Regions from separate parts of the Alishewanella sp. HH-ZS genome, predicted to be linked through region 2. Evidence: predicted binding sites of a transcription regulator. Region 2 holds the regulator's gene; each other region holds the start of a gene.
The links. Region 2 encodes LexA, which represses DNA repair genes until DNA is damaged. Its sites were predicted from a motif close to TACTGTATNNNNATACAGTA; they were not measured.

Region 1: a site for LexA is predicted at 3,750-3,769, ahead of uvrD (DNA helicase II). Genes of this name have one in related genera too.
Region 3: a site for LexA is predicted at 2,753-2,772, ahead of imuA (translesion DNA synthesis-associated protein ImuA). Genes of this name have one in related genera too.

The regions. Positions count from the first base shown of each region.
Region 1 covers NZ_LZEJ01000031.1:2,500-9,849, forward strand. The annotation lists gene A9165_RS12310 (GNAT family N-acetyltransferase) at 1-1,506, opposite strand, end outside; gene uvrD (DNA helicase II) at 1,507-3,675, opposite strand; gene A9165_RS12320 (hypothetical protein) at 3,961-4,350, shown strand; gene A9165_RS12325 (hypothetical protein) at 4,596-5,507, shown strand; gene A9165_RS12330 (HAD-IA family hydrolase) at 5,565-6,263, opposite strand; gene xerC (tyrosine recombinase XerC) at 6,263-7,192, opposite strand; gene A9165_RS12340 (DUF484 family protein) at 7,179-7,350, opposite strand, start outside.
Region 2 covers NZ_LZEJ01000005.1:36,464-43,813, forward strand. The annotation lists gene ctaD (cytochrome c oxidase subunit I) at 1-89, opposite strand, end outside; gene coxB (cytochrome c oxidase subunit II) at 93-1,163, opposite strand; gene lexA (transcriptional repressor LexA) at 1,582-2,205, opposite strand; gene plsB (glycerol-3-phosphate 1-O-acyltransferase PlsB) at 2,342-4,798, shown strand; gene tesB (acyl-CoA thioesterase II) at 4,783-5,652, opposite strand; gene A9165_RS03175 (EVE domain-containing protein) at 5,714-6,172, shown strand; gene A9165_RS03180 (hypothetical protein) at 6,206-6,448, shown strand; gene A9165_RS03185 (DUF885 family protein) at 6,534-7,350, opposite strand, start outside.
Region 3 covers NZ_LZEJ01000011.1:109,470-116,819, forward strand. The annotation lists partial or broken gene A9165_RS06480 (error-prone DNA polymerase) at 1-655, opposite strand, end outside; gene A9165_RS06485 (DNA polymerase Y family protein) at 665-2,068, opposite strand; gene imuA (translesion DNA synthesis-associated protein ImuA) at 2,079-2,741, opposite strand; gene rlmC (23S rRNA (uracil(747)-C(5))-methyltransferase RlmC) at 2,868-4,022, opposite strand; gene A9165_RS06500 (ectonucleotide pyrophosphatase/phosphodiesterase) at 4,027-5,277, opposite strand; gene A9165_RS06505 (YgiQ family radical SAM protein) at 5,435-7,350, opposite strand, start outside.

The DNA.
Region 1 (7,350 bases), on a different contig from region 2:
CAGCCCTAGCTGTTGTAAGCCGGGCACTATGGCGATGCGCATAATGCGCGCCAGTTTTAGGCACGCCAATCCGGGCTCGGCAAGATGAAAGGCCAGACTTTGCGCCAGCAGATGCCCCTGTACCCGCCGCTTGCCCTGATAGATCTGCTCTGCCAGTTCGGCGCTAAACTCGCCTTCGCTGCTAAGCAACATACAGCCAAGTAATTGGCCGTTTTGCTCCAGGGTATACACTGCGAGAGCAGCATTTTCTATTAACGCCAGTAAATCTTTAACCTGGGTTTGATAGTGGGCAAAGCTGAGCAAGGCAAAGACCTGCTGCAGCTTTTCCGGCTTAGCCAGCCAGTCGTGATGTTGATAATGCTTTAACAGCACAGCTTGAGTACTGTCGTATGCTGGCTCGGGCAAGTCCAGTTTTAGCAGAAAGCTGTGCCGGATTAACTGTTCCAGCGGATCCTGTGCTTGATAGCGGATTGGCTCGGTTAAGCGTAGCTGCCGCCAGTCAGGACATTGTTGCGCTAAATAAGGCTGAAACCTTAACTGAAAACCCCGGCCTGTGCCTTCGTAACCATGCTCGGTGCTGGCAAACACCAACCGGCTATAGTGATTAACCAGCTGTTGTAATTGCGGGGCCGGCAGGGCTGCAGCTTCATCCACCAGCACCAGATCAGCGACTGGCAGCTCAGCTAATAACTGGTCAATAGCGATAAATTGCAGGACATTTTGCTGCGCTTGCTGGACCTGGCTGGCGAAGTGCGTAAGGGCAACACTGGCCTGAAGCTGGGAGGGCGCCGTGATCAGGATGCGTTGTTTTCCCTGCTTAGCCAGCTCTGCTGCGGCCAGCCCCAGCGCAGCCGACTTGCCACAGCCGCGATCGGCGCTTAATACCAGCGGGCGACGGCGATGGCCTGTTACTACCTTTACAATAGCCGCCACGGCTGTCTGCTGCCCGGCAGTTTTAAAAGGCGGCTGACACTCAGCCGCCACGGCTAGCGGGGGAAAAGTGGGTTGTTGCAGGATCTGAATATCGCCATCCGCTGTAAGTTGGGCATGCAACAGATTGGTTTGTTGCAAAGTATTGCGCCAAAAAGCAGTAAAGCCTTGCGCGCCGGCCGGCGGCGTCAGTGGGTAGGATAATAACGGCTGATGGTGCGGATTGGGCTGCGCCAGCCAGCTGTCGGTTGGCGGTGTCAGCAGCAGCCACAAGCCACCGGCTTTTAGGGCGCCACTGGCAGCGGCGATCTGATCGCCGTTAAAGCCGCTACAGGCGTTAATCACCAGCCAGTCACATTCGGTGCCCAGCAACTGATGCGCTTTCGCCTGCTTAAGCGCTGTGCACTGCTCCGGAGCCTCACTCCCCAGCCACCAACAACGCTCTGGCGCAAACTGCGCCAGCAGTTGTTTGGCAAGGTGCAATAAGGCGGCAGGCTCACCTTGCAGCCATACTGGCAGCCGTACCCGCTGTACAGCGGCCTGCTGTAACAACCGGCCGAGCTGGTGTAGTCGCATTTAGATTGCTTCCAGCCGGGCGTATGCGGTCATCAGCCATTTACTGCCCAACTGATCAAAGTTGACCTGAATGCGCGATTGCGGGCCGCTGCCTTCGTAATTAAGGACAGTGCCTTCGCCAAACTTTTCATGCAGTACCCGTTGCCCGAGCTTAAAGCCGGTGTTTTCAAAGGCGCTGTGGCTGGCGGCACCGCTAAAGCGGTTATTAACCAGCGGCCGGCTAACCTGCGTGGTTAAACGGATTTCTTCGACACACTCGGCCGGTAGCTCGCGCAAAAAGCGCGACGGTTTCGGATATTGCTCCTGGCCGTATAAGCGGCGGCTTTGCGCATGGCATAAATACAACTTTTGCATAGCGCGGGTCATGCCGACATAACAAAGACGTCGCTCCTCCTCTAGCCTTACCGGGTCATCGCCACTCTGCTGGCTGGGAAACAGCCCTTCCTCGAGGCCACACACAAATACCAACGGGAATTCCAAGCCTTTTGCGGTGTGCAATGTCATCAGCTGCACCGCATCGGAATGCTCTTCCGCCTGATATTCACCCGCTTCCAGCGCCGCCTGAGATAAAAACGCCGACAGCGGGCTCATTTCTTCCAAAAGTGGGCTGTCGAAGTTCTGGCAGGCGGTGATTAGCTCGTTTAAGTTTTCAATCCGGGTTTGGGCTTTCTCGCCTTTTTCCGCCTGATACATGGCATAGAGCCCGGATTGTTTGATCACATGTTCGGCTTGCTCGTGCAGTGGTAGCTCGGTCAGCTCAGCATCCAACTGGCCAATTAACTGCATAAATTGCGCGATAGCATTCGCCGCACGGCCACTAAGCTGCTTTTGCTGCAACAGTTGCTCTAATGCCTGCCACAGCGTCTGGCCCTGCGCGCGTGCTTGCTGCCGTACTTTATCCAGGGTGGTATCACCGATACCGCGGGCCGGCGTATTGATAATCCGCTCCAGCGCCGCGTCATCCTGACGGTTGTTAATCAGCCGCAGATAAGACAGCGCATCTTTAATTTCCTGCCGCTCATAGAAGCGCAGGCCGCCATAGATGCGATAATGTAAACCATCCTGAATTAACGCCTCTTCCAACACCCGCGACTGGGCGTTATTGCGATACAGAATGGCGGTATCGGTCAGAGGATTACCCTTGTTATGCCAGTCGCGGATGCGGCTGACGATAAAGCGGGCTTCATCCAGTTCGTTAAAGGCGGTATACAGCGAAATACTTTCGCCTTCGCTACCGTCGGTCCACAGATCTTTGCCAAGCCGGCTCTGGTTATTGCTGATCACCGCATTGGCAGCTTTCAGAATTGTGGCAGTGGAGCGATAGTTTTGCTCCAGGCGGATGGTATCCGCCCCGTCAAAATCTTTTAAAAACTGCTGGATATTTTCAACGCGGGCGCCGCGCCAACCGTAGATCGACTGATCATCGTCACCGACAATCATTACCTTAGCGCTGCTGCCGGCCAGCAATCGCAGCCACTGATACTGAATAGCGTTGGTATCCTGAAACTCATCGACCAGAATATGGCGGAAACGCTGCTGATAGTGGCCGCGCACCTCGGCATTCTGCTTTAACAGCTCAAAGCTGCGCAGCAAGATTTCGGCAAAATCGACCAGACCGGCGCGATCACACATTTCCTGATACGCGGCATAGATCTTAATCATTTGCGCCAGGCTGTAATCACCACCGGCGTCCAGCATACCCGGGCGTTGGCCTTCATCTTTACGGGCATTGATAAACCACTGCAGCTGTTTGGCTGGCCAGTGCTTTTCATCCAGATTCAGCGCTTTTAATACCCGCTTCACCAGCCGTAACTGATCGTCTGAATCGATGATCTGAAAGCCTTGCGGTAAACCGGCTTCCTGATAATGGGCGCGCAGCATACGATGTGACAGGCCATGAAAGGTACCCATCCACAGATTATTCAGGCTGACGCCAATGGTGCTTTCAATCCGGGCGCGCATTTCCTGCGCCGCTTTATTGGTAAAGGTGACGGCCAGCAAACTGTAGGGCGCAACCCGCTCTACCTGCATTAACCAGGCTAAGCGATGCACCAGCACTCGGGTTTTACCACTACCGGCTCCGGCCAGTACCAGCATATGTTGCGGGGGTGCCGCTACCGCATCGCGTTGTTTATCATTTAGCCCGTCCAGCAGGTAAGAAACATCCATTAGTTGGCCTCGTTTACTTAGTATCGGGGCATTATAACAGCCAGCAGCGGGGCGCCAAGTCAGAGGGGGTGATTTAGTGGATAAATAACCAGTTACTATCTTCCTGAGATGTTTTAGAAAGCCTTTATCCAAATAGGGTAATAGGTGTACAGATCGTGCGCCTTGAGAGGGTGGTATTTATATGATAGGTTCAAGTTGTTAATTTTTGGGCAAATAAAGAATACAAACACCTTGTTGTGTTGGCCAACTAAAATGGTACGCATGGAAATTTAAGGGAGTAAATTAATGCAAGGTTTAAATGGATGGCAGAGAATCTATATTGTCATCGTTGTTAGTTGGCTAAGTTATCTGGCTTATATCGCATATTCCCAGTTTACTGTTGCCGAAAGCAGCATTGCTGAACTACAAGCAACAGTAGAGCGTTATCAAAAGGCGCAGCAAGATACGATAGTCTCTGATGATGGAGGGGTATTTGAACAAATTCTTGTTGGTTCACCTTTAAGCCCGGAACAATGGTTGGCTCACTACCAAGCGCAACTTACTCAAGTTACCGAGGCTAAGCGACAAAACCTGATTTTTATTTTGGTATTAGCGACACTACCACCGCTATTAATCTATCTGATACTCAGTTGGATTGTGGCCGGCTTTCGTCAACATAAACCGCGTGCTAGCTAGCATCCAGAAGGGCGGCAAGCTGTGCCAGCGCTGTCAAGCGTAGATGCGGCAGGATAGTTACCGGCCACGGCAGGCATTAAAGTTAACCAATCTCCTTTTTGAGTGCGGTAATCGCAACGCGAAATTTCAATCTTTTTCTTAAATTGTCTTGACTTTAGCCTTTATGAACGTTACTGTTTGTTTGTATTGTTAATAGTTTGTTGTCAACTAGATAAAAAATACGGATTTAGTCATGGAGGAAATGAATGAAAGGTCCTATCAAATATCTAATTTTAGTTACTTTATATTTTTCATTTGCCATCAGTTTTTTTTCAAACGCTGCAAGTGATCCCTGTTTCGTACTCAGCAAACAAAACACTCCTGAGTGTAACCATTATCAATATGACAAGCTAAATGCCTATTTTCTGGATGCAGTAAATACGGAGCAGCAAGTTGTGATATCTCGGGTTAAATCTCGCGCAACTGGGCAGCTCATGTTTGCTCATTATGATTTTGTGCTCAAATGTCTAGTGAATTGTGCAGTATCTGATAATGATGTGCTGCAAGAGTCGTTATGGGCTTTTAGGAATGCCCTGCTGGAAAATCGTTTGTATGAAAAAGTAATCTTACCTTGTGACCCAACTCTGGAGGTTTGTTGTGATAGTCGCGGTTGTAACGAAATCTACTCTGATGATAAAAGCAGCACGATGAGCCTATCTGTTCAGCAAGATGTTGAGCAGGTTACACAAGGAAGGAGAGGCAACATACGTAGAGAGGTAGAAAGCGCGTTGCAAAGTACTGATGCAGCGGTTAATTTATATCAAAATTTGTCCAGAGATAGTCACAACGCGGCAGACTTCCAATATCGGCATGCCAGTCAATTACGTCAGCCCTCGATTTTTTCATTGTTAAAAGTGACGGACGGCTCCTATAAAGTTATCAAGTTGGTTGCTGAGAACACATATGAAGCCGCGGACGGCATTCTTCGCCATGATCCTGACCAGAATTTGTTCTCAGCAGGAATCGAACATAATTGGGGTAATGCAAGTAATTATGACCTGCGTGACTTTCTTGAGCGAGCATTTAACCTTCGAGAAAGATATAGCTGTACACAGTCAACGGAATGCAAAGACACGTCAGTAGAGACGAGATGCAGTGTTAAAATGACGTGTAGGTAGCTGACATAGTAGTTGAGTATAAGTCATTTAATATAGAGGACTTTACGATAAGTCCTCTTACAGCAAAGAATCTAACATATGCAAGTGAGTGATCCGAAGATGCGGTAATATTGAAACCTGTTGTTGGAAATAATCCAACCAGGCGGCCTGGCAACCGGCATTTAGCGCGCCCATCACATCGGCACGGTGGCTGTCGCCGATATGCAGAATATGCTGTGGCGCGGCCTGTAACCGGCTGGCGGCGGTAAGAAATAAATCGGCGTACGGTTTCATCCGGCCATCCGGGCCGGCTTGCAGACTAAACTCAAATAAATCGCCCAAGCCCATTTTCTGAATACAGGCATTGCCATTGGTGATCGCAACCAGTTGATAACGGCTGGCTAGCGCCGTTAGCAGCGCTTTGACTTCTGGCTTGATCTTGATATTGGTACGTTCCTGCCAGAATGCGCTATAAGCCAGTTCGGCAATCTCACCCGCCTCACACTGGCTTAAGCCTAAACTGACTAAACCGGCTTCAATACCCAGTAGACGCCAACGGCCTAAATCATGGCGGATCTCCGGTGTGGCCTTGGCCAGTAAACGGCGCTGCTGCCACCAAAAATCACTGTCGTAACCGCGGGTGAGCGGGGCATGCTGTGCCAGACTGTGCAGCATGGCGGCTTCGGCGGCGGCAATCACCGGTTTGTTATCGTACAGGGTATCGTCTAAATCGAAAGACAACACCGAAATAGGTTGTAAAGCTTTAAATAATTGCATTATTTCTTCCTGGCCCTTGGATGGGCGCTATCATAAACCTTGGCCAGATGCTGAAAATCCAGGTGGGTATACACCTGGGTGGTGCTGAGATTGGCATGGCCCAATAGCTCTTGTACGCCGCGCAGGTCGCCACTGGATTGCAATAAGTGGCTGGCAAAAGAGTGACGCAGCATATGCGGATGTAACTGTTGCCCCAAGCCTTGTTGTTTAGCCCAGTGTAAAACCCGTTCTCTGACCTGGCGCGGTGAAATACGCTGCCGCTCGATACTTAAGAACAGTGCCTGTTGATCGGTGACTGGCGTATCTGCACCTAACAGCGCCGGGCGCTGCACCAGCCATTCGCGCAGCGCCGAGCGCGCCATCCGGCCAACTGGTAACTGGCGTTGCTTATTGCCCTTACCGGTAACCCGCACTAAGGCTTCGCTCAGTTGTAAATCCGGCAAATTCAGTGCAACCAGCTCGGTCAGCCGCAAGCCGGAAGAATAAAACAGCTCCAGCATCGCTTTATCGCGACAAGCCAGAATATCGTCGTGGCTGGCAAAGCTCAGCAACTGGCTGATTTGTTCAATTTCCAGCTGTTTGGGCAGGGTTTTGTCCGGTTTTGGCAGCTTGAGATAATCGGCCGGGTTCTGGCTTAACCACTGCTGGCTGATACCGTAGCGGTAAAAACTGCGCAGTGCTGAGGCCGCCAGACTCAGTGAGCGGGCACTGAGGCCGCTTTTGCGGAAGCGTAAAAATTGTCGCTGCAATTGTTGTTCACTGAGCACAAACCAGCTGGCTGCTTCAGCATGCAGCGCAAGGCCCAGTTTTGTCAGTTGCTGCTGATAGCTGCTCAGCGTTTGCGGGCTATAGCCACGTTCGTGCTTCAGGTAGTTGAGAAACTGCTGCACCGGTTCAGCCCAGTGCAGCGGTAGCTCAGGCGTTGACATAAGCAGGCAGCACCAGTGCCAGTAAGGTCACCAGGTGGCGCAGGAATAAGACATCCATCTCGGGCTGGAAATGATCATCCAGCTCGCTGCCAAAGGCCAGGATCGCCAGTGGCGTGTCTTGTTGGTCAATCCGCAGCAAGGCCACTGAATGCACCTTG
Region 2 (7,350 bases):
TGGTTAGTAGTAAACAGCCAGCGTTTTATCCCGGTTGGCTTATGGTCATGATCATGGTCATGCTCGTGTTCATGTGTAATAGCTGACATCGCTTACTCTCCCTTACCCTGCTGCACAGCGTATACATCCGCAGCCTGCACGGCGTCACCGGTATTATTATCAAAGGCATTGCGGGTATAGGTAATGACCGCGGCCAGTTCTTTCAGGCTGAGCTGCCGGCCAAAGGCCTGCATCGCCGTACCGGGTTTACCATTGACGATAATATCGATATGGGCGCGCCGGTCATTCAGCACCAGCTGACTGCCACGGATCGCCGGGAAGATGCCGGGTAAACCGTTACCACTGGCCTGATGACAGGCGACACACCAACCCTGATACACCCGTTCACCGGTAGTCATCAGTTCTGCCATATCCATACTCATTGCCAGTAATTCACGCTCTGCTGCCTTTGCTGCGGCAATCCGGGCCTCTTCCTGTGCCACCCAAACCTGGTAGTCCGCAGGCTCTTTCGCAATCACCACCACTGGCATAAAGCCGTGATCTTTACCGCAGAGCTCTGCACACTGACCACGATAAATGCCAGGCTCATCAACCCGGGTCCAGGCTTCATTAATAAAGCCGGGGTTAGCGTCTTTTTTTACGGCGAAGGCAGGCACCCACCAGGAGTGAATCACGTCGTCAGAGGTCATCAGAAAGCGAACTTTTTTACCGGTTGGGATCACCAGCGGCCGGTCAACTTCCAGCAGATAGTTCTCGCCTTTGGCCAGCTTGTTAGCAATTTGCTCACGTGGGGTAGCCAACAGGGAGAAATATTCGATCTCATGATCAAGATATTTGTAATGCCACTTCCACTGCGAGCCCGTCACTAATACGGTGACATCTGCAGCCGAGGTATCTTCCATCGCGATTAAGGTTTTGGTGGCAGGTATTGCCATACCAATCAGAATCACCACCGGAATGGCGGTCCACAGAATTTCAACCTTAGTGCTTTCGTGAAACTGAGCCGGCTGCACTCCCCGCGCTTTGCGGTGGCGAATGATGGACCAGAACATGATCCCAAACACCACTGCACCGATAACGCAACAAATCCAGAAAATTGTCATATGCAGTTGATAAACCTGCTGACTAATTTCCGTAACGCCCCGGGTCATATTTAAAGGCATGGATGTTGATGCATTTGCCGATGCGGCAAAAAGCAGGGTCGGCAGCGACCAAAGCAGACAACGCGCGTTTGTCACTGTACTTCTCCTCTGTCATTTGCAAAGCAAATTGCAGAAACCAAGTACACAGAACTACACGGTTTTTTTACTACCCACCCAACCGAATCTATGTGCTATACCCTTCATCCTTAAAGATTCGGGGATATAAGTTTCGCAATTTATTATTGTTATTGTTCTTGGGTTGATTTCGAGGCTAGCGCTGAAATCAGTAGCGGCACACCTGTTGTTATTTTTTCGCCGGCTACCGTCTAAGAATTATCCAGGATGAAGATTATGTAAACCCCTAAAATGCAAAAGTGCCGATAAAACCAACAGGTCATACCAGCGCTTTTAAAAATAAGCTATTGAGAAATTTTATAAATTATAACCAGCTACCGTTACGGATCACCCCAACTGCCAAGCCTTCTACGGCGAAAAATTGCTGCCGCAAGTCAACTTTTATCACCTCAAAATCCGGATTTTCCGGTAACAGCAATACCTGATGGCCATCGCGCTGAAAGCGTTTTACCGTGACTTCATCATCGACCCGCGCGACGATGACCTGACCTGGCTGCGCCTGCTGGGTTTTGTGCACGGCCAGTAAGTCGCCATCCAGAATACCGATATCCTGCATACTCATACCTTGCACCCGCAATAAGAAATCAGCATGCGGTTTAAACAGGTTGGCATCGATCTGGTAATGATCCTGGACATGCTCTGCTGCCAGGATCGGCTGACCGGCGGCGACTTTACCAATTAATGGCAAACCCAGTTGCTCCGGGGGCGCGTCCTCTTCCAGTAAACGGATCCCACGAGAGGTGCCGGGTAACATCGCGATCACACCTTTCTTGGCCAGAGCTTTTAAATGTTCTTCCGCTGCGTTAGCTGACTTAAAGCCCAGCCGCACGGCAATTTCTGCCCGCGTCGGCGGCATACCGGTTTCCTGTTGATAATCCTTAATCAGCTGCAGAATTTCTGCCTGTCGTGGAGTAAGAGGTCTGTTCATGCTGGCTACCCATACAGTATTTACTGTGAGTATATACAGTCTTTCTGGCCTTGCCAAGTTTTCAGCGCGAACAAAACTTGCTGCTATGATCAGCTATGCTATTCTTAGCGCCCATTTTTTTCAGGTCAGTAAGGTTATGTTGTCAGGCTTTAAGCTGTTTACCAAACTGTTACGATGGCCCATCCGGCTGTTGGTGAAATATAAAATTGTGCCCGATAATCCGCTGCATGCGCTTGGAGTCGAGCCCGGACGGCCCTTGCTGTATATCTGCCATACTGAGTCCGCCAGTGATTTGGCAACCTTACGCCGGGTATGTCAGCAGTTACAATTACCTGATCCGCTATCGAAGGTGCAATTAGGGTCACAGCTGTTGCCCCGCACTCTGTTTCTGGAGCAACCACACCGGCTGATCGGCGGGCGCGGCAAAACCCGTGCCCTGCAACAAGGCCAGCAACTGTTAGCCGCCCATCTGGCACAGCCTGAGCTAAGAGCGCAGTTAATGCCGGCTGCCATTTTATGGGGCCGGGCACCGGGTAAAGAGAACAGCATTAAATGGCTGATTGGCGAAGCACACTCACCAAACTGGCTGGCAAAATTACTTATTGTGCTAATTTCCGGACGCCATACGCTGGTGCGACTGAGTAAACCCGTGGATCTGCAACAAATGGCGGCCCAGTTTGGTTCCGCACCGGAAACGGCGCGCAAACTGTTACGGATGTCGCGGATCCACTTTTACCGGCAACGGCTGGCGGCAACCGGGCCCAAACTGATGCAACGTAATCAGTTATTTAATGCGTTATTGGCTTCACCGGCGCTGAAAAAGGCCATTGCCGACGAGGCCGAAACTAAACGCATCAGTTATCAGGCGGCCCAGCAGGAAGCCCGCAAGTTATTGCAGGAAATTGCCGCAGACTACCGCACCTCGACGCTACGCTTTGGCGACCGTATCCTCAGCTGGTTATGGCAAAAACTCTACTACGGCATCAAGGTAAAAAATGCCGATCAGCTGCGCGAGCTGGCACAAAAAGGGCACGAAATTGTCTATGTCCCCTGTCACCGCAGCCATATGGATTACTTATTACTTAGCTACATCATCTATCATCAGGGCCTGGTGCCGCCGCATATTGCGGCCGGTATCAATCTGAACTTCTGGCCAGCCGGTACCATTTTCCGCCGCGGTGGCGCTTTCTTTATCCGACGCAGCTTTAGTGGCAACAAGCTTTACTCAGCCGTATTCCGTGAATACCTGAGTTTGTTGTTTATCAAAGGTTATGCCGTTAAGTATTACACTGAAGGCGGTCGCAGCCGCACCGGCCGGCTGTTGCAGCCCAAAACCGGCATGCTGGCGATGACAGTACAGTCGATGCTACGCGGTATCGATCGCCCGGTCACGCTGGTACCGGTGTATCTGGGTTACGAGCATGTGATGGAGGTCAATACCTACCTTAGCGAACTGCAGGGCTCAGGTAAGCAAAAAGAATCGGTGTTTGGCGTACTGAAGGCAATCCGTAATCTGCGCGATTATGGCTATGGCTATGTCAACTTTGGCGAGCCGATTTCACTGAACCAGTATCTGAGCCAGCAAGTGCCAGCGTGGAAAAGTGAAATTAACCCACTGGAAGCACCTAAACCGCAGTGGTTAAATCCGGTGACCGGCAAGTTGTCCGAGCAGATTATGCGGCATATCAATCAGGCGGCGGCATTGAACAGCATTAACCTGATTGCCCTCTGTTTGCTGGCCAGCGATAAGCATAGCCTGACCCGGCAAGAGCTGGTGCAACAGCTGCAAGCCTATCTGACGCTGCAGCAAGCAGTACCCTATCATGCTAATGTCAGCCTGCCAGAACAAAGTGCCGAGCAAATGCTGGAGCATGCGGCCAAGATGCAAAAAATCATGCTGACGGCAGACAGTTTCGGTGAACTGGTCAGTCTAAGCCCGCAGCAAGCGATACTGATGAGTTATTACCGGAATAATATTCTGCATCTGTTTATTCTGCCGGCCATTCTGGCTTCAGCTGTGCTCAGACAGCAGCGACTCAGTTTGACTGAATTGCAAAGCCTGGCCGAGCAACTGTATAGCCTGTTAAAACATGAGCTATTTTTGCAGGTGCCCTCACTGCAGCACTATATCAGGCAACAGGTGCAACAACTGCAGGCGCAGGGGTTATTAATACAGGACGGCGAAGATTATCTGGCACCACCGCAGCACAGCCGCGAATATATGATGTTAGATTTGCTGGCGCACAACGCCGAACATACGCTGCAGCGCTATGCCATGGTCTTTAACCTGCTGCGGGCGCATGGCCCGCTGCCGCGCCCAGAGCTGGAACAGCAAAGCCATCAGCTGGCGCAACGTTTACTAACCTTGCATGGCATCAATGCGCCGGAATACTACGACAAGAATCTGTTTGCCGGCTTAAGCCAGGCATTAAAACTGGAGGGTTACTGTCAGTCAGATCAGGACAACCGGTTACAGGCAACGCCAGCCTTGTCGCGGCTGGCGGCTACCGTTAACTTGTTGTTGCGTAGCGAAGTGTTACAGAGTATTCACAGCATTATGCCGGAGGCCGCAACCACTCAACCCGGCTCCTGATACTCGCGGATCACCCCTTGCTGGATAGTGGTCGCCACCAGTTTACCATCGCGGGTAAAAAACTGGCCTTGCACTAAACCCCGGCCGCCGGATGCGGCCGGGCTATCCACAGCGTAGAGCAACCAGTCATCAAAACGAAAATCCTGATGAAACCACATGGCATGGTCGATAGTGGCGACCTGCATATTTTTCGCCATAAAAGAACGACCATGCGGCTGCAAAGCAGTAGGCAGAAAGTTAAAGTCTGATGCATAGGCCAGCAGATATTTATGCACCCGCAGATCATCTGGCATGCTGCCATTGGCTTTAAACCAGACATAACGCTTTGGCGCACTGACCACCGGCGAAAACGGATTTTGAAAATCCACCGGCCGCATTTCGATCGGTTTTTCGCAGATAAACTTACTGCGTAACTTTTCCGGAATTTGCGCCGCATGCTGTTGGTAGAAATCGAGATCCGATACCAGCTGATCCGGGCCCGGTACCTGTGGCATGTTGAGCTGATGTTCAAAGCCCAGCTCCTCATCCTGGAATGACGCCGTCATATAGAAGATCGGTTTACCATACTGAATGGCACTGACCCGGCGGGTACTAAAGCTTTTGCCATCACGGATATTGTCAACTTCATAGACAATCGGCTTGCTGGCATCACCCGGGCGTAAGAAATACGAATGGAACGAATGTAATTTACGCTCTTCGGGCAGCGTTTCTTTGGCTGCCGATAGCGCCTGGCCCATCACCTGACCACCGAACACCGCCTTAAACCCCAGATCCTGACTTTGGCCGCGGTATAAGCCCAACTCTATGGTCTCAAGTTTCAGCAGTGATAATAAATTCGCAAGTACCTGACTCATACGGTAACCTTTTCCGCTAGCAAGAGGGGTTATTCTGCCGTAATTACCGGAGCCTGGCAAAATGAACTATTGGTTATTTAAAACTGAACCCAGCGAATGCAGTATTGACGATTTTGCGCGCGCACCGACAACCCCTATTGTTTGGGAAGGTGTGCGCAATTATCAGGCGCGAAACTTTCTGCGCGATGGTGTCGTGGTCGGCGATCAGGTGTTGATCTACCATTCCAGTTGCAAAGACATTGGTGTGGCCGGAATTGCGGAAGTGGTCAGAGCAGCTTATGCTGATCCCAGTCAATTTGACCCCCGTAGCCCTTATTACGATGCGAAAAGCTCGCCGCAGCAACCGCGTTGGGTCGCCGTCGATTTGCGTTTTGTAAACAAATTACCCAGACTAATAACACTGGACAAAATTAAAAGCTCGGCTAAGATGGCTGAGTTGCCTGTTGCACAAAAAGGCAGCAGATTGTCAGTGATGCCAGTTACGATACAACAATGGCGGGATCTATTAGCGTTACAATAGTCCCTCACTTAATCCTGTGTTTTGGAGCCCGTTATGCTAGCTATACAGGTACAGGAAAGGCGCCAGACGGAAAAGGACCTTAATTATTTTTGGGATCAGTTAAGTTTAGCGCAGAAATTCTCGGTCGCTGAATTGCAGCGTTATGGCTACCAGCTACAATTTGTCCGTCATTTACCGTATGGCAAGCTTGCGGTACTGGATTTTGACGGTAAGCTGGCGGCGATTGACCAGGAAGGCCAGATTGATACTGCCCCTGATATTGTCCTTCGGGGTTAGATATTAATTTCTGATACTGATTCAGTTTTCCAGAGAGAAATAGATGACAACGCCGGCTTAGTCGGCGTTCTCTTTTTATGTCCTGTTAGGAGCCGCTGAGTTGCTGCTGGATATAATTTTGTACCTGCTGTTCCAACACCGCCAGCGGTACACTGCCATTACCCAGCACGACCTGATGGAAGGCTCGGATATCAAATTTATCCCCCAGTTGCTGTTCCGCCTGTTGCCGCAACCGGCGAATGGTCAACTCACCCAGCTTGTACGACAGCGCCTGTGCCGGCCAGCTGATATAGCGATCAATTTCCGTTTGCACATTGTGCATTGATAAGGCGGTATTTTCGGCCAAAAAGTCGATCGCTTGCTGCCGGCTCCAACCCAGACTATGCATGCCGGTATCTACGACCAGCCGCGCAGCACGCCACATCTCATAGGTCAGACGGCCAAAATTACTGTATGGGTCCTGATAAAAGCCCATTTCCAGCCCCAGATACTCGGCATACAAACCCCAGCCCTCGCCAAAGGCTGAGGTGTAGAAGGTGCGTCGATAGTCCGGTAAATCGCCTTGCTCCCGCGCCAGGGAGATCTGTAAGTGGTGGCCGGGTACCGCCTCATGCAGTGTCAGAGCTTCCATTTCATACAGTGGTCGCCGGTTCAGGGCATAGGTATTCACCCAGTAGTAACCCGCCTGATCGTCACGGGCAGCACCGGAGTAGCGGCCAGTCGTATATTTGGGAGCAATTTCTGCCGGCACTTCTACCACGCCATAAGGCGTGCGTGGTAATAGTTTAAAGAAGCGCGGTAACTGGGCATCGGCCCGCTTCGACAACCAGGCGGCATAACGCAGCAGCTCATCGGCTGATTGCGGGTAGAATTGCGGATCTTCGCGCAAGAACTGCACAAAA
Region 3 (7,350 bases), on a different contig from region 2:
TGGACCGGCGTTTTCAGGCGAATGGCAGTCAAGGTTTGCTGTAATGCCAGTCGCTCACGCTGATGCATTAATACCGCACCAACCGCCAGCTGTGGCAGTGCAAAATCGTGGGCCAGCGTCTGGCAATACGCCAGGTAGCGCGCTTCGCGATAACGCAATTGCCGTACTAGCGCCAGGTGCAGGCGGCCACTAAAATGCCGGCTTAATAATTGCCCCCAATACTGGTCAACCTCTGCCTCGCCTTGCGGCAACCAGAGTGCCAGGCAATGCTTGCTGCTGCGTAAATCCCATTCTTCCAGCTGGTAATGGCCTTTTTGAGCGCGCCGTCGGGCATTGGTATAATGCGGCACAGCTCAGCATAGGCATGCCGATCCGGACACAGTAGCACTAAGGACAGGCCAGGCAGCTGAAAATAACTGCCTATGATCAGTTTTAACGGTAATTGCTGCCGCTTGATTTGCCGGTGTGCCCGCACTACCCCGGCGACCGAACATTCATCGGTCAGTGCCAGCGCCTGATAGCCCAAAGCTGCCGCCGTGCTAACTAACTCCTCCGGCGAGGAAGCGCCTTGTAAAAAACTAAAGTTCGAGCGGCAAAATAACTCCGCGTAGGCCACGGCCTCGGATGGCGGCGCTGCCGCTGACGTTTCGCTCATCGGCCCCCCTTAGCTAAACCAGCCTTGCAGATACCATTGCTGCTGCGGTGTGCGGTATACCCACCACCGCTGCCCCTGCTCAGTGCGGGCCAGATAATAATCCCGCTGCAATAAGGTGCCACTTTGCCAGCACAGTTGCTCCAAACGCTCGGCACCACTTAACAGCGTCACCGCCTCGGTTAAAGGCAGGGCTTTGGGCAGTTGTAAAATAGGTCTGAGTTGATAACAAAGCGCCGCATTCAATGCCGGCAGCGCCGCTACTGCTGATACCGATGACTCTGCCCCCGGCCAGTGACTCAGGTTTAGCACCGGTGTCACCACCGCCTGCTCCCCCAGGCGGGCCACCAGCACACTGAGCAGTTGTGCTTTGCTCAGCGGCTGTGAGCGCTGTGCCAGTAAATTACAACTTGCGCGCTGATCGGGTACATAGTCTGTTGCCGCCAATTGCAGCGCATACACCGGCTCTGGCAGCTGCAGCTGCGCCAGGTGCAGGGACACTAATTGCTGCCAGTTTGCGGCGCAGGCTTCACCGGCCCGGGCGCGGATCTGCAGAGGTAAGGGGCTATGCTGGCGAAACTGTAGAGTAAGCTGCAAACGCTGACACAATAAGTTGGCCCGGCGTAAAAACTGCTGCAGTTGCTGTAACAATGGCTGTAACGGCTTTAATAACTGTGGACTTTCAGTAATTTCATAATGCAGCTGTAATTCACAATTAAATTGCAGCCGGGGTCGGTAAAATTGTGGTAATTGCACAGCTCTGCCCGTTAACGCATCCAGATAATGCAGCACATCCTTAGCAAAACGCCGGGCTAACTCCGCTGCCGGCAATGCCAGCAACGGACCTAACTGCCGGATCCCCAACCGGGCTAACTGCTCAATGCTAGCCGCCGGCAGATCGCTGGCAGTTAACGGACAAAGTGCCAGCTTGGCCTGCTCTGCCGCTGGCGTTAAGTACAGCTCGGCCTGCCCGGAGCGGGCCAGTAATTTTGCAGCCAGCGGAGTTTGCCCCGCTGCAGCCAGATATTGATAGGGACAGTCTGCCAGTTGCAGCTGGAGTTGCTGCCAGTAACGGGCAGGATCCGGGTAGAGTTTAAGCATGCTACTCACCCGGATCAGCAAGGCATCCGGCGGCTGCAGCGCTAGATCGGCTGTCACCTGATATAACCGCTCCGCCAGTTGCTGCAGCAGCTGCTTTACCCGTGCCGGCTCAGGACTAAACAGCTGTAACTCACGGCACAGTAACACGGCCGTTGCCACACTTTGCCCGACCTTGACCCCGGCTGCCGCTGCCAGTGCATTAACCCCCAGCAATTGATGTCGTTTCGGACATGCCAGCGCCATCGGCTGTGCCGGATATTGCACTGCCAGTTGATCAAGTTGCAGGCTGGGGAAATATAGATAAAGCCAGCGCATGACAAAGCCCTCAGGCGGTCTCAGCCAGAGCTGTCTGGGTGCGGCTCAGTACCGGATAAAGCTCAGGCCATTCATCTTGCCAGTTAAGATAAAATTGTTGCCCGGCCCAGCCGGCACGGCGCTTTAACACTTTAAGCTGCAAACCTTGAGGCTGTGGCAGTAGCTGTAGCGCCAGTGCTAAAGGCAGCGTTAATTCCGGCTGTTGCGTGGTCAGTTGCAGCACTAACGCCTGCTGCGCCTGAGCTGCCAGCTGTAAACGGCGTGCTGCCTTGCGCGCCAGCGTCCCCTGCCAGAGCAGGACCAGACGACATAAACCACTTTGTAATAACTGCTCTGCAGCCCAGAGTGCATCCGTTTCACTGACACCGGAAAGCAACAGCAACTGTGACGGGTTAATCCCCTGTGCTGCCAACGGCTCAGCCTGGAGTAACTGCGGCGGATTAATCAGCCCCAGCAGGCCTTGCTGCTGCAGTTGTTTGAATAAGGGTAACAGTAAACGCAACTCGCCAATTGCCGGCTGACTTTGCAATACCAGCAAACCGGACGCCGGCCAGCCACCCAGTTGCCGGTCAAATTCGGCATAACCGGAACTTAGCTGCTGACCGGCAGCAGGTAAGGCTGAACCTTGCCAGAGCCATTGCCGCTGCGTCAGTTGTTCAAGTAAGCTGTGCATAGACCACCAAATACTGTTTATACATACAGTATATTTGCTGGTGTTAAAAATGCAAGCACCCATAGAGTGCTCACAGGCTGCCGGCTGCAGGCAAAGGTGAGTGGTTAGCAGGTTTACAAAAGCGGATCAGGCGGTTTTAGCCCGCTGCTGTAACAGGGTCAGCACTTCGTAATGACTACTATGGGCAAATAAATCAAAAAGTTGCACCCGCAGTAACTGATAGTTATCCAACAGGGTCAAGTCCGCTGCCAGACTATTGGCATTGCAGCTGGAATAAATAATATAAGCGGGGGCCAGCTGTTTAATCGCCGTCACCAGCTCGACGCCTAAGCCGCGGCGGGGTGGATTCACGACCAGGAGATCCGGTGGGCTAACCGCCGCCGTGGCAAAAGCAGCGGAGTCCAGCGCCCTAAAATCGACCTGGGTTAACCCCAGCTCAGCCGCGGCCTGCTTAGCACTGGCAATGGCGGAGGGCGCAATTTCAATCCCGGTCAGCGCCACTTCATTGCTGGCCAAATGTAAACCAAAACCGCCCACGCCACAGAACAGATCCCAGAGGTGCCGGATCGGCACGCCTTGTTGCGTGAGTTCCGCCGTCCAGGTTGCAGCAGTGGCATAGAGTCGGGCCGCCAATTCAGGATTGATCTGAAAAAAACTCTGCGGGCTTAAATACAGCGGTACCTGATTAAGTTGCTCACGCAGCAAAGCCTGCTCTGTTAACAGGATTTCTTCCGGCCCTTCCAACAGTGCTGCCGGCTTGGGCTGTAAATTAACGCTGACCACCGACAACGCCGGTAAGCTTGCCAATAACCAGGGTAAATGCTTTTGCAACGCCGCCAGACAGTTCTTTGAACGCAGTACCAGACGCAGCATAAAGTGACCACTATGATAACTTTGCTGCAGCAGCACATACTTGAGCTCGCCGCGGCGGGCGGCAATATCGTACGGGGTAAGCTGAGCGCGGCTAATCAATTGCTTAATCACCGTAAAAACGGCTGCAAAGGCCGGCGGATATAAAGGACAATCGGCGAGATCAACTGCCTGCCCCTGTTGATTAATGATCCCAAGTAGCGGCGCTTCACAGCTGCCCTGCACCACCATCTTGGCTTTATAACGACACGCCTGTTGCTGACTTGCCACCGGCGCCAGGATCTCCAGCGGCGCCAAAGGAGAGACTAACTGCAACAGTTGTTGCTGCTTTAATGCCAACTGCTCAGCGTAAGGCATCGCCAGCCATTGGCAGGACTGACAACGGCCAGCAACAAAGTGCGCGCAATGCATCCGCTTAGTCCCGCAATAACAGCGATAACGCGCGCGGATCACCCTGATTAGGCGCCGGTGTCAGGCCCACTACCCTGGCCATCACATGGTAAAAATCGACCATGCTTAATTGCGCTACCGTCGCCTGTTGTTTAAAGGCCGGTCCATAGGCAATCAACATTCCCTGCATATCCGGCTCGGTATTGTCATAACCATGGCTGCCACGTGCTCTGAGGAAAGACGGATCAGCCTTTAAACCGGGTAATAAGCTGCGCCGGACAAAGATCCAGGGCTGCTCCGCCAGCAAAATAATCGGCGCGATGCGGGCATGGTGTTGATGCTGAAAGCGTTCTGGCAACTCATGCTTGCGGTACAGGCGCATCTGCTCTGGGTTATAACGCCCGGCAATTTGCTGATACATCCGCTCTTCCTGGCCATCTTTCGGGAAAATGCTGACGATTTCACGTGAAAAGCGAACATTCTGCGCTAAACTGCCATCAAACAACTCATCAGCAATAATATATTTGCGCTGATCGACCTCTGCCATACCATGGTCGGAGCTGATGATCAGGTTGACCTGCTCCGCCTGACCACGCTCACGTAAGGTTTGCACCAGATAGGTAAGCTCAGCATCTACCTCGGCCAGAGCCCGAGCTACCTGCTCTGAGCGCGGGCCATAGTTATGACCTGCACTATCGACATCACTAAAATACAAGGTGATCACTCTTGGCCGCTCGGCTTCAGGCATCGCCAGCCAGGCCAGTACCTGCTCGGTACGTTCGCGGTTTGGCGTATTATGCTGATAGGGGAACCAGTAACTGGGTCGCTTACCTTTAATTTCGGCTTCCGAGCCCGGGAAAAAATAAGTGGCCGCCTTCACGCCTTGCAATTCCGCCGTGATCCAAATCGGCTCGCCCTGCCACCAGAAACCATCTGCAACCTGATCCGCCATACTCATCGCAAACTGGCGTTGATGCTCAGGATCATACATCGAGTTATCAACAATACCGTGCCGCTCCGGGTGTAAACCGGTGACCAGTGAATAATGATTGGGGAAGGTTTTACTTGGAAAGACCGGCTGTAATTGTTTGACATGCACACCGCCCGCCGCCAGTTCGGCTAACATCGGTGCCTGATGCAAACTCAGGTAGTCATGACGCAGACCGTCAATTGAAATAATCAGCAGACTCTGTTCAGTCTCAGCTACAGTGACGCTGTCCGGCGTTTTACTGCAGGCGAGTAATAAAAAACTGAATAAAAATACAAAAATTCTCATGGACAAAGTATTCCGGCTTAATAGACAAACGACATCAATGACGCAAGTTGAAAACGGCTGAGTGTACGGACTTTTATTGACCAATTCATGACAATTTGCCTTTTATAATCGGCGTTTCAGCGTAACTAACAATATCAGCAGCCGCATTCAGATCGTGCTAACCTGCACGACCTGCTTTTGCCATTGGTTTACCTTTGGGAGCGGTTTTACTCTTTGCCGGTGCCTGGCTAGCCGGTTTAGGCGCAACTTGTCCTGCTTTCGCGTTTCCTTTCGCAGTGGCGTTATTTGACTTGGCCGTGGCTTTCTCGGCCGGGTTTAAGCCGGTATGCCGCGTTAATGCCGGCTTACCACCGCGCTGTGGTCTTTGATGCTGCTCGTCTTTGCTCTCCGGCGGCACCAGACAGTCTTTACCCCGGCCAATCAGGTGCTGCATTTTCAAGCGGATCAGCGCTTCACGAATTATCGGCCAACCTTTGGGATCATGATAACGCAAAATCGCTTTATGTAGCCGGCGCTGCCGCTCGCCCTTGGGCACCGGCACCACTTCGGTATTCGCTTTATTGATATTTTTCAGCGAATTCATTTCGGTATGATAAATGGTGGTGGCATTGGCCATTGGGCTGGGGTAGAAATTCTGCACCTGATCCAACCTAAAATCGCGCGCCTTTAACCACAGCGCCAGGTTAATCATATCCAGATCGGTGGTACCCGGATGCGAGGCAATAAAATACGGGATCAGATACTGCTCTTTACCGGCTTCTTTACTAAAGCGGTCGAACATTTCTTTAAATTTGTCGTAGGCACCCATGCCCGGCTTCATCATTTTCGACAAAGGACCATCTTCGGTATGCTCAGGGGCAATTTTCAGATAGCCCCCGACATGGTGCTGCACTAACTCTTTGACATAATTAGGATCTTCTACCGCCAAATCGTAACGCACCCCCGAGGCGACCAGTACCTTTTTAATACCCGGTAAATTCCGGGCTTCACGGTACAGTTCAACCGTTGGGCTCTGATCGGTATCCATGTGCTCGCAAATCGTCGGATAGACACAGCTGGGGCGACGACAGGTTTGCTCGGCTTTCGGGTTTTTACAGTTTAACCGATACATATTGGCGGTTGGGCCACCCAGATCGGAGATCACCCCGGTAAAACCGGGAACTTTGTCGCGAATATCCTTGATTTCCTGCATAATCGACTCTTTCGAGCGACTTTGGATAATCCGTCCCTCATGCTCGGTAATCGAACAGAACGAGCAGCCGCCAAAACAGCCACGCATAATATTGACCGAGGTTTTAATCATCTCATAGGCCGGAATTTTCGCCTTGCCATACACCGGATGTGGCACCCGCTGATACGGCAAACCAAACACCAGATCCATTTCCGCAGTACTGAGCGGAAACGCCGGCGGATTAACCCAGATATGCCGATCGCCATGGCGCTGCATAATGGCTCGGGCACAGCCGGGGTTGGTTTCCTGATGTAAGATCCGTGACGCATGCGCATACAGCGGCTTATTCACACTGACCTGCTCAAAGGCCGGTAATTTAACGTACGTTTGCTCCCACGGCTTTTGCCGCGGCGCCTGCACCATAATGGGCTTCGCTTCAACCTCAGCGGGCTTGGTTAAATCAATACCGGCTTTGGCAAATTCGGAATAGCTGCTACAGCCAACATCATCGGCGCCATAAGGGTTCGGGATAGGGTCAATTTTACCGACTTTATCAATAGCGGTGGAATCGACGCCGCGCCAACCCGGCAACGGCTCTTTGCGAATAACCGCCGTGCCACGTACATCCTGAATTTCGCTAACAGGTATGCCCGACGCAATACGATGCGCTACTTCAACCAGCGGCCGCTCGGCATTGCCGTAGATTAAAATATCGGCCTTGGCATCAAAAATAACCGAGCGACGCACTTTTTCTGACCAGTAATCATAGTGCGCAATGCGGCGTAAACTGGCCTCAATACCGCCGATAATCACCGGCACTTCTTTGTAGGCTTCTTTACAACGCTGGGTATACACCGTCACCGCCCGATCCGGCCGCTTGCCGTCAATATCGCCCGGCGTGT